Linked DNA regions of Sphaerisporangium rubeum. The protein of the gene in region 1 interacts with the protein of each later gene in a pairwise test. Links are inferred from orthologs where the notes say so. Each region holds a gene or a part of one and is shown on either strand. Other genes may lie near its edges. The genes, in order: dnaE, rplL and BJ992_RS00510.

Evidence for each region.
Region 2: the proteins of dnaE (region 1) and rplL interact in binary tests that used the Escherichia coli proteins (3 or more experiments, as listed by UniProt). The link is inferred for Sphaerisporangium rubeum from one-to-one orthologs.
Region 3: the proteins of dnaE (region 1) and BJ992_RS00510 interact in binary tests that used the Escherichia coli proteins (3 or more experiments, as listed by UniProt). The link is inferred for Sphaerisporangium rubeum from one-to-one orthologs.

What each region holds. Positions count from the first base shown.
Region 1 is NZ_JACHIU010000001.1:1,614,696-1,618,936, reverse strand. What follows is about bases 80-4,173. They hold dnaE (DNA polymerase III subunit alpha), read left to right. Parts: upstream 80-388; coding sequence 389-3,973; downstream 3,974-4,173. Other genes in these bases: BJ992_RS06995 (methylated-DNA--[protein]-cysteine S-methyltransferase), read left to right, coding at 80-256. In the rest of the region: more of BJ992_RS06995, read left to right, coding at 1-79; BJ992_RS06985 (aminoglycoside phosphotransferase family protein), read left to right, coding at 4,201-4,241. UniProt on the Escherichia coli protein: DNA polymerase III is a complex, multichain enzyme responsible for most of the replicative synthesis in bacteria. This DNA polymerase also exhibits 3' to 5' exonuclease activity. The alpha chain is the DNA polymerase catalytic subunit.
Region 2 is NZ_JACHIU010000001.1:1,425,037-1,428,180, reverse strand. What follows is about bases 148-3,144. They hold rplL (50S ribosomal protein L7/L12), read right to left. Parts: upstream 1,843-3,144; coding sequence 1,453-1,842; downstream 148-1,452. Other genes in these bases: BJ992_RS06105 (SCO4651 family lipoprotein), read right to left, coding at 2,867-3,144; rplJ (50S ribosomal protein L10), read right to left, coding at 1,944-2,486; BJ992_RS06120 (hypothetical protein), read right to left, coding at 702-1,223; BJ992_RS06125 (hypothetical protein), read right to left, coding at 148-705. In the rest of the region: more of BJ992_RS06125, read right to left, coding at 130-147. UniProt on the Escherichia coli protein: The binding site for several of the GTPase factors involved in protein synthesis (IF-2, EF-Tu, EF-G and RF3). Is thus essential for accurate translation.
Region 3 is NZ_JACHIU010000001.1:97,763-100,840, forward strand. The notes cover bases 140-3,070. They hold BJ992_RS00510 (DNA polymerase III subunit gamma and tau), read left to right. Parts: upstream 140-537; coding sequence 538-2,604; downstream 2,605-3,070. Other genes in these bases: BJ992_RS00515 (YbaB/EbfC family nucleoid-associated protein), read left to right, coding at 2,707-3,054; recR (recombination mediator RecR), read left to right, coding at 3,060-3,070. Outside these bases: more of recR, read left to right, coding at 3,071-3,078. UniProt on the Escherichia coli protein: Part of the beta sliding clamp loading complex, which hydrolyzes ATP to load the beta clamp onto primed DNA to form the DNA replication pre-initiation complex.

The DNA.
Region 1 (4,241 bases):
CACCCGCCTGCGCCTCCTCACCGCGCTGCGCGCCGTCCCCGCGGGCACCACGATCACCTACGCCGACCTGGCCGAGCAGGCGGGCCTCCCACGGACCGCCGCGCGCGCCGCCGGCTCCGCCTGCGCACAGAACCTCATCGCCCCGTTCGTCCCCTGCCACCGCATCCTCCCCGCCACCGGCAACCGCCGCTTCGGCGGCTACTACTACGGCACCGCCGTCAAGGAATGGCTGCTCCGCCACGAGGGGGCCATCTAGGCGGCTCACCGGATCGGCAGGCGGGCCACGGACGCGCTGATCGCACGTTTTCCCCCATGCTCGACCAGTCCCACCCGTCCCTCGGTAGAGTTGCGTCACCGCCAACCCCACGAGGAAAGGCCGAGATCCCCTGTGGCTGATTCGTTCGTTCACCTGCATGTTCACACTGAGTACTCGATGCTGGACGGTGCGGCGAAGATCAGCAAGCTGGCGGCCCGCGCGGCCGAGCTCGGCATGCCGGCGATCGCGATGAGCGACCACGGCAACCTGTTCGGTGCGTACGAGTTCCAGTCCAAGACCAAGGCCGCCGGCGTGAAGCCGATCATCGGGATCGAGGGCTACGTCAGCCCGGAGTCACGCCACTACAAGCGGCCCGTCTTCTGGGGGGAGCCCCACCAGCGCAAGTCCGACGAACGTACCGGCCTCGGCGGCGACGTCTCGGCGAGCGGCACCTATCTGCACAAGACCATGTGGGCCGTCAACGCTCAGGGGTTGCGCAACCTCTTCCGCATTTCTTCGCTGGCCTCCCTGGAAGGCCACATGAAGAAGTACCCCCGCATGGACGACGAGCTGTTCGACCGCTACCACGAAGGCATCGTCGCCACGACCGGCTGTCCTTCCGGGGCCGTGCAGACCCGGCTCCGGCTCGGCCAGTTCGACAAGGCGCTGGAACACGCCGCCAAGTACCAGGAGATCTTCGGCCGGGAGAACTACTTCCTGGAGATCATGGATCACGGGGGGATCCCGATCGAGACCGGGGTCCGCGACGACCTGTTGCGGATCGGGAAGACCCTCGACATCCCGCCTCTGGTGACCAACGACTCCCATTACGTCACCGAGGACCAGGCCACGGCCCATGACGCCTTGCTCTGCGTCGGCACCAACTCCCTGCTGAGCGACCCCAACAGGTTCCGGTTCTCCGGCAACGGCTACTACGTGCGGTCCGCCGAGGAGATGCGGGCTCTGGACCCGAGCTCCGACGTCTGGGCCGACGGGTGCCGGAACACCCTGGTCATCGCCGAGCGGGTCGAGTCCTACGACGAGGTGTTCTCCCACCGCGACCTCGCCGCGAAGTTCCCGGTCCCCGACGGGGAGACCGAGATGAGCTGGCTCCGCAAGGAGGCCTACCGCGGCGCGGTGAACCGGTACGGCGATCCGGTGCCCGCTCATGTGATGGAGCGGATCGACTACGAGCTCGGCGTCATCGAAGGCATGGGCTTCCCGGGTTACTTCCTCGTCGTCGCCGACATCTGCCAGTACGCGCGGGACAACAACATCTGGCTCGGCCCGGGCCGAGGTTCCGCCACCGGCTCCATGGTGGCGTACGTCACCGGCATCACCGAGCTGGACCCCATCGAGCACTCGTTGCTCTTCGAGCGGTTCCTCAATCCCGAGCGCATCTCGATGCCGGACGTCGACCTGGACTTCGACGAGCGCCGGCGCGGGGACATGATCCGTTATGTCACCGAGAAGTACGGCGAGGACAACGTCTCGCTGATCATCACCTACATGACGATCAAGTCGAAGGCGGCCGTCAAGGACGCGGCGCGGGTGCTCGGTTATCCGTTCCCCGTAGGTGAGAAGATCACCAAGGCCTTCCCGCCTGCCGTCATGGGCAAGGAGATCCCGCTCACCGGCATCTTCGACGAGAAGCACCCCCGGTACGCCGAGGCGACCGAGCTGCGTGCCCTGTACCAGGAGGACGCCGACGTCAAGCGGGTCATCGACACGGCGCTCGGACTGGAAGGCCTGACCAGAGGCACCGGCGTCCACGCCGCCGGTGTCATCCTGTCGTCCCAGCCGCTGATCGACGTCATGCCGATCTTCATGCGTCCCGACGACGGGGCACGCATCACCGGATTCGACGGCCCCAGTTCGGAGAACATGGGTGCGTTGAAGATGGACTTCCTCGGTCTGCGCAACCTCACCGTCATCGGTGACGCCGTGCAGAACGTGAAGGACAACCGCGGCATCGACCTCGACATGCTCAGCCTGTCGCTGGACGACAAGAAGACCTACGAGCTGCTGGCCCGAGGCGACACGCTCGGCGTCTTCCAGCTCGACAGTTCGATGATGCGCGACCTCACCAAGCTGATCGCACCGGCACGGTTCGAAGACATCTCGTCGGTCCTCGCGCTCGGCCGTCCCGGCCCCATGGGAGCCAACGCGCACACCAACTACGCGCTGCGCAAGGCCGGACAGCAAGAGATCACGCCGATCCATCCGAGCCTCAAGGAAGCCCTGGACCCGATCCTCGGCACGACCTACCACCTGGTGGTCTACCAGGAGCAGGTCATGGCGATCGCGCAGCAACTGGCCGGCTACACCCTCGGCGGCGCCGACATCCTGCGCCGGGCCATGGGTAAGAAGAAAAAGGAGGAGATGGACAAACAGTGGGCCACCTTCTCCTCCGGCATGATCGACAAGGGCTACACCAAGGAAGCCGCCAAGGCGGTCTGGGACGTCCTGGAACCGTTCAGCTCCTACGGATTCAACAAGTCCCACACCGCCGGCTACGGACTGGTCTCCTACTGGACCGCCTACCTCAAGGCCAACTACCCCGCCGAGTACATGGCGGCCCTGCTCACCTCGGTCGGCACCAACAAGGACCGAATGGCGCTGTACCTCGCCGAGTGCCGCCGCATGAAGGTCAAAGTCCTCCCCCCGGACGTCAACGAGTCAGGCCTGCGCTTCAGCGCCGTCGGCGAGGACGTCCGCTTCGGCCTCGGTGCCGTCCAGAACGTCGGTGAGAACGCCATCAACGGCGTCATCTCCGCGCGCACCCAAAAAGGCGCCTACACCGACTTCAACGATTTCCTGCGCAAGGTCCCGCAGGTCGTCTGCAACAAGCGAACCATAGAGTCCCTCATCAAAGCCGGAGCCTTCGACGGCCTCGGCCACTCACGCAAGGGCCTCATCCAGATCCACGACCAGGCCGTGGACTCCGTCATCGACGTGAAGCGCAAAGAGGCCCTGGGCCAGGACTCCCTCTTCGGCGCCTTCGACGACGACGACGCGAACAGCAGCGTCTTCCAGGTCCCCATCCCCGAAGGCGAATGGGACAAAAAAGTCAAACTCTCCTTCGAACGGGAAATGCTCGGCCTCTACGTCTCCGACCACCCACTCAACGGCGCCGAACGCATCATCGAACGCAACCGCGACCTGACCATAGCCCAGGTCCTCGACCGCCAGACCGAGTTCGGCAACGTCCGCATCGCCGGCATCATCTCCGGCGTGGACAAGAAGGTCACCAAAAAAGGCGACGTCTGGGCCATCCTCAAGATCGAGGACTACGACGCCTCCATCGAGGTCCCCTGCTTCCCCCAGACCTACCAGCTGTACGGCAGCAACCTGGCCCCCGACCTCGTCGTCTCAGTGACCGGCCGAATCCGCTCCCGCGGCGACGGCGAAGACGCCACCGTCTCCTTCAACGCCACCGACATCACCTTCCTCGACATCAGCGGCGTCCAAGACGACGGCCGTGAACCCATCGTCATCGCACTCCGCGAAGAACGAATCGACAAGGAACTCGTCCACGAACTGAAGCGCATCTTCCAGGCCCACCCAGGAGACACCCCCGTCCGCCTCCGCGTGGAACGCCTCAACCGCAAGATCCAACTGGTAGCCCTCCCCGACTACGCGGTCGACGTCACCGGCGGAGCCTTCGCCGGCGACATCAAGGTCCTCCTCGGACCAAGCGCTCTGGTGATGCCCTGACAGCCGAGCGAGCCCCGCTGAACGGTGAGAACGATCCGCGCGTATGCAGTAGCGCCAGGTGAGGTCATACCGATATTTCCCTGAATGCCGGTGACGACGAAGACCGTTCCTGATCGGATGTCGTCCGAGGTCTTCCGGGATGTCGATGTCCCGGATGGCCGCCGCCGGCCGCTACTTTTCGGGATTCGATCAGGAGTACGACTCACTGGCGCCTCTAATGTTTGGCTATGTCCGAAGCTCGCGTGGATCTCTTCCCTTCCTCGCTTCC
Region 2 (3,144 bases), 190 kb from region 1 along the record:
GTCGACACTGACGTGCCTGGTATCTGCCCGGTCCACACCAAGGCCAAACCCGGCCTTTGCTAACAATTTGATAACCCGCCCCGCCCATCACCGGCGTGTCCGGACGTGCGGCATCCGACCTGGTCACGCTCAGTCAGTCGGTGCGTTGCCGATCAAGGTCGACAGCTCGGACACCAGCCAGCGGCCGTCACCGTTGACCAGGACGAATCTCGCGCGGTTCTGCGAAACCTGTTTCAAAGGGACCGATCCCCCGGCGGGGATCTTGGTGGTGGCGAGGTTCATGAAGATCACCACCTGTACCCGGTCAGGTGTGGCCGACTCGACCGCCGCGGCGGCGACCACGGCCTGCTGCACGGTCTGCTGACGTTTGACGGCCGGCGGCAGCACCGTGCCGAGTTCGCGGTAGTGGTCGGCGAGAGCCCCTGTGGCGTACCCGCGGGCCCGCGCGAGATCGGCGTCGATGGTGCGGTAGTCGTAGGAGAGCATGTCAGGCGCGTACGTGCGAGCCGCCGCGAGCGCCTCGGCGGCGGCCGTCTCGCTCTGCCTCAGCTCACGCAGGCGCAGATAGCCGGCCCCCACCAGGAACGCCAGAGTGACCACCAGGACGGCCAGCAGCGCCACCAGCACGCTGAAGGACCACGAACGCGTGCGCGTGCGGCGACGGCGGCTGGGTATCCCCTGCATCGCCTCGGCGGCGGTGCTCATGGGACGTTCTCCAGCTTCGAGGCCCACCACAGGCCGTCTATCTTGGTGACCTCGACGTTCCATCGGTAGTAGCGGTCCTGCGGCGCGGTCTTCGCGCCCTCCCAGCTCACCACCGAGTCGGCCACCACCAGCACGCGGGCCACCGACCGGTGCGCGTCCATGGACACCAGGCCCGCGGCGCGCACCACGCCGGTCTGCACGGCCTTGTTGGCCCGGGTCGCCGCCTTCAGCCGCTCGGCGTCCCTGGCGTAGTCGGCCCTCGCCTGGCCGGTGGAGGACTCGATGACGCGTTCCACGTCACGGTCCACGGTGCGGTGGCTGACCGCGAGCAGGCTGAGCGCGTACCGCTGAGCGGCCTGGATCGCGGCCACGCGGTCGAGCGCCGCCCCGCGTGCCTGGTCGAGCTCGGCCCCCACCCGCACCCACGCGAACCCCAGCACCGCCGCCGGCACGAGCAGGAAGACCAGCACGGTCAGGCGCCGCCGCCGCGGACGGGGCCGTGCCGCGTGCTGCGCCACGTGCGCCCTCCTCTCGCCACGGCCCTCGGAAAGGGCCGAACCGGCCCGTACGGTCGGGCGGATCATAACCCGATACAGGTCCCGCGATCCCGGTCCATAGCGGTCCGTTCACCCTCGGAACCCGGGAAACACGAAAGGGACGGACACCCGGCACCTGGGTGGCCCGTCCCTTTCGGATGGAGCGTTTCGACGCGCGCGTCGGCGCGTCAGATCCTCGGAGAGGAGAACGTCACTTGACGGTGACGGTGGCGCCGGCGCCCTCGAGGGCGGCCTTGGCCTTCTCCGCGGCCTCCTTGTTGACCTTCTCGAGCAGCGCCTTCGGCGCGCCGTCCACGAGGTCCTTGGCCTCCTTCAGCCCGAGGCTGGTGAGGGCCCGGACCTCCTTGATGACCTGGATCTTCTTGTCGCCGGCGGCCTCGAGGATGACGTCGAACTCGTCCTGCTCCTCGACCTCCTCGGCGGCACCCGCGCCACCACCGGCCGGGGCCGCGACAGCGGCGACCGGCGCGGCGGCCTTGACGTCGAAGGTGTCCTCGAAGAGCTTCACGAAGTCGGACAGCTCGAGGAGGGTCATCTCCTTGAACGCGTCGAGCAGCTCGTCGGTGCTGAGCTTCGCCATGGTGGTACTTCCTTCGCTTGTGTCAAAACGGTGTTAAGGACCGCGGTGTGCGCAGCGATCCCCGCTCGCGAGCCCGCACAGGACGGGCCGCGGGTCCCGAGCTACTCGGACTCGGCCTGCTCCGCGCCGGCGCCGGCCTGCTTCTCGCGCAGAGCCTCGACGAGGCGCACGAGCTGCGTGGGCAGCGCGTTGAACGTGGCGGCGGCCTGGGACTGCTTGGCCTTCAGGGCGCCTGCCAGCTTGGCGAGCAGGACCTCACGCGACTCGAGGTCGGCGAGCGTGGTGATCTCGGCCGGCGTCATCGCCTTGCCGTCGACGACACCACCCTTGATCACCAGCAGGGGGTTGGCCTTGGAGAAATCACGCAGGCCCTTCGCCGCCTCGACCACGTCGCCGGTGACGAACGCGATCGCGGTCGGGCCCTGGAACAGATCGTCCAGGGAGCTGACCCCGGCCTCGTTGGCCGCGATCTTGGACAGGGTGTTCTTCGCCACGGCGAACTTCGCGTTGCCCCGCAGAGCGGTGCGAAGCTCCTTCAGCTGCGCCACGGTGAGGCCGCGGTACTCGGTCAGGACCGCCGCGCTAGAGCCCTCGAAGCGATCCTTGAGCTCGGCGACAGCGGTCGCCTTCTCAGCCCTCGCCATGGGCCTCCTTCCAGATGTGCCGCCGGTACACGGCCGAAGGACCCATGGAAAAGCGAACGAGCCCCGGCGCAGGCGCGCGGGGCTCACACAGACGGCGTGCGGCACGAGGCGCACGCGGACCATATGGAAACTCTCGACACACCTGCGCTGGTCGCCCACGATCGTGGGACCTTCGGCCACAGAGCCAGGACAAGGCTCAGTGACGACCGGCGGTCTTCGGCGAGACCACTGTACGCGCCAGGACGGCCTCCCACCAAATCGGTTTCCCCGTGACGGTCCTGTACGGCATCGAGCCACGGCCGGAAGGCCGGTTCCCGCCACAGACAACGGTACGTCCCGCACCGGCCGGTGCGGGACGTACCGAGGCGTACAGGCGGTGGTCAGCCACCGATGGCGCCGCCGTTGCCGTTGAGGCCCTTCGGCAGGTCGCCGACCTGGTCGGCCGGCGGGGCCGTGACCTCGGCGGCCTCGTTGAACTGGCTGAACTGCAGAGCCGCCTTGAAGGTGCCGCCCTCGGCGGCGCCGTTCATCTCCATCTTGCGCGGCAGGTTCTCGGCGTCGATCCACGCGTCGAACTTCATGTCCTTGAGCTCGCCGAGCTGAGGCTCCAGCTTCTGGCGCATCTCGGGGTCGAGCTGCTGCACGGCCGCGGCCACCG
Region 3 (3,078 bases), 1.5 Mb from region 1 along the record:
CAATCGCGGGAAAGATGCTTCGCCGGCGTCGCGGACAGGTGACATGGGCCCGGACAGCACGAAGGCCCCGGCTGGATCGGTCCGGGGCCTTGCGTGTTCTTGCTGCTCAACCAAGCGCGGAGGATAGGAGATTCGAACTCCTGAGGGGTTGCCCCCAACACGCTTTCCAAGCGTGCGCCCTAGGCCAACTAGGCGAATCCTCCGCCGAGAAGCTTACCGGACTTCGGGGGCGGTGGAGACCAGGGATTCGCGGGGAATCGGCGGGGATGAGTGGGGAGGAGATTCGTCGCGGGACGGCAGCGAGTGGTGGCCGGCGGGGCTAGACTGTCTCAGGACCCCTCGCATGGCGTCATCCTGTGAACCTCCCCAGGGCCGGAAGGCAGCAAGGATAAGCGGGCTCTGGCGGGTGTGCGAGGGGTCTTTTCGCCGGAGAACCGGGGCGGTGTCGCGTGTGATGGGGCGTCGCGGGGGTCAGCGAGCGCGGGACGGTGCGGCTCTTCGGCGGTTGACACTCCGGCCCCTAGGCGAGGAGACGGCATGAGTCTCGCCCTCTACCGTAAATACCGCCCTGGGACGTTCGCGGAGGTCAAGGGGCAGGAGCACGTCACCGATCCGTTGCGGCAGGCGCTCAGCACGGGGCGGATCAATCATGCCTACCTTTTCAGCGGGCCGCGTGGGTGCGGCAAGACGTCCAGTGCGCGCATCTTGGCGCGGTCGCTGAACTGCGAGAAGGGGCCCACGCCTGATCCGTGCGGCGAGTGTGAGTCGTGTGTGGCGCTGGCTCCTACGGGGGCGGGGCACCTCGATGTGATCGAGATCGACGCGGCGTCGCACGGGGGTGTGGACGACGCGCGTGATCTGCGGGAGCGCGCGTTCTTCGCGCCGGTGTCCGCGCGGTTCAAGATCTACATCATCGACGAGGCGCACATGGTGACCCGTGAAGGGTTCAACGCGCTGCTCAAGCTCGTCGAGGAGCCGCCGCCGCACCTGAAGTTCGTGTTCGCGACGACCGAGCCGGAGAAGGTCATCGGGACCATCAAGTCCCGCACGCACCACTATCCGTTCCGGTTGATGCCGCCGGGGACGTTGCGGGGGCTGCTGGAGGAGATCCTGCGGTCGGAGTCGGTGCCGTACGAGGCGGCGGCGCTGCCGCTGGTCGTGCGGGCCGGAGCGGGGTCGGCGCGTGATTCGCTGTCGATTCTCGACCAGCTGCTCGCGGGGGCGGACGACGCGGGGATCACGTACGCGCGGGCCGTTTCGCTGCTGGGGTACACCGATGGCGATCTGCTCGACGAGATGATCGCGGCGTTCGCGGCGCGTGACGGTGGCCGGGTTTTCGGCGCCGTGCACCGGGTGATCGAGGGAGGGCACGATCCACGACGGTTCGCCATGGATCTGCTGGAACGGTTCCGCGATCTCGTGGTGCTCGCGAACGTTCCCGACGCGGCGGGTAGTGGATTGCTGGACCGGCCGGGGGACGAGCTGGAGCGGCTCGCCGCGCAGGCCGCGTCCATGGGGCCGGCGGAGCTGACGCGGGCCGCCGAGGTGTTCAACTCGGGGCTGACCGAGATGCGGGGGGCCACCTCCCCTCGGTTGCTGCTGGAGCTGATGTGCGCGCGGGTGCTGCTTCCCGGTGCGGCGCAGGGGGAGTCGGCGCTGCTGGCCCGGTTGGAGCGGCTGGAGCGCGGAGGGGTGGCGGCGGCCACGCCGCGCGCGGCCTCTCCTGTGGCGGGTGACGCCGGGTTGGCGCAGCCGCAGGCCGCCACGGTGGTGCGGCCGCAGGAGGTGACGGTGCCGCCGCCTCCGGCGCGGACCGGCGGGGCCGAGCCCGCTGCGTCGGTGGCCGAGCCCAGGGCCGAGACCGACGCCTCACGTGCCGGTGACTGGCCCGCGGCCACGCGCGCCGGTGCGCAGGCGCGGCCTGATGACGTCCCCGCCGCTGCGCCTGCGCGGGCCGGGACCGGCGGCGGCGCGGTCCAGCAGGCCTGGCCGCAGGTCCTCGAAGCGCTCAGGCAGCGATCCCCCGCCGTCTGGTCGAACGTCAACACGCACGCTCGGGTCGCCGGGGTCGAGGGTGATCTCGTCACGCTCGCGTACACCCAGGTCGGCGCGCAGCGGTACTTCGTCAACGGCGGCAAGGACAGTGTGGTCGCGACGGTGCTCGGCGAGGTGCTCGGCGGGACCTGGCGGGTCGAGGCGGTGCTCGGCAACGGAGGTGGCGCGGCGCCTGCTCCGGCCGCGCCGGCGCAGGCGGTGCGGCAGCCCCGTCCGGCGCCGGCTCCGCAGCCGCAACGAGCCGCGCCTGCGCCTGTCAGGACCCAGGCGCCTCCTCCGGTGGACGAGTCCTGGCCCGACGCGCCGTCGGACGACGAAGGGCCCGGCCCCGCTGCGGGTTCCGGTTTCACCGCCGCTCAGGCGGTGCAGAGCCGTCCGCGCAAGACCGGTGCGGCGGGATGGCCGGACGCGGTCCCCGGACGGTCCACGGCCACCGGCGCGGAGACCGACGATGCCGACCCCGACGCCGACACCGACACCGGCCATCTCAGCGGCATGGCTCTGGTGCAGCGCGAACTCGGCGGCACGATCATCGACGAGGTCGACTGACCGTCCCCCGCTTCGTCCACATGGTGGGGTGTGGCGGTGCGGTGGGGGTGCGTGACGCCGTAGGCTCGGGGGACACGCGGAAGTCATGAGGAGCGCACGATCGTGAATCCAGGTGATGTGAATCTCCAGCAGTTGCTGGAGCAGGCGCAGCTCATGCAGCAGCAGCTCGCTACGGCTCAGCAGGAGCTGAACGACGCCGAGGTCGAGGGGTCGGCGGGTGGCGGGCTGGTGGTCGCCACGGTCAACGGCGGGGGTGAGCTGCTGGAGCTGAAGATCAGCCCGGCGGCGGTCGATCAGGGGGACCCGCAGGAGACGGCGGACACGATCGCCGACCTGGTGATCGCCGCGGTACGGGACGCGGTACGGGCCGCCGGCGAGTTGCAGCAGCAGAAGCTCGGGCCACTGGCGCAGGGGCTCGGCGGGGGCGGCCTCCAACTGCCGGGGTTCTAGCGGCCATGTACGAAGGCGTCGTCC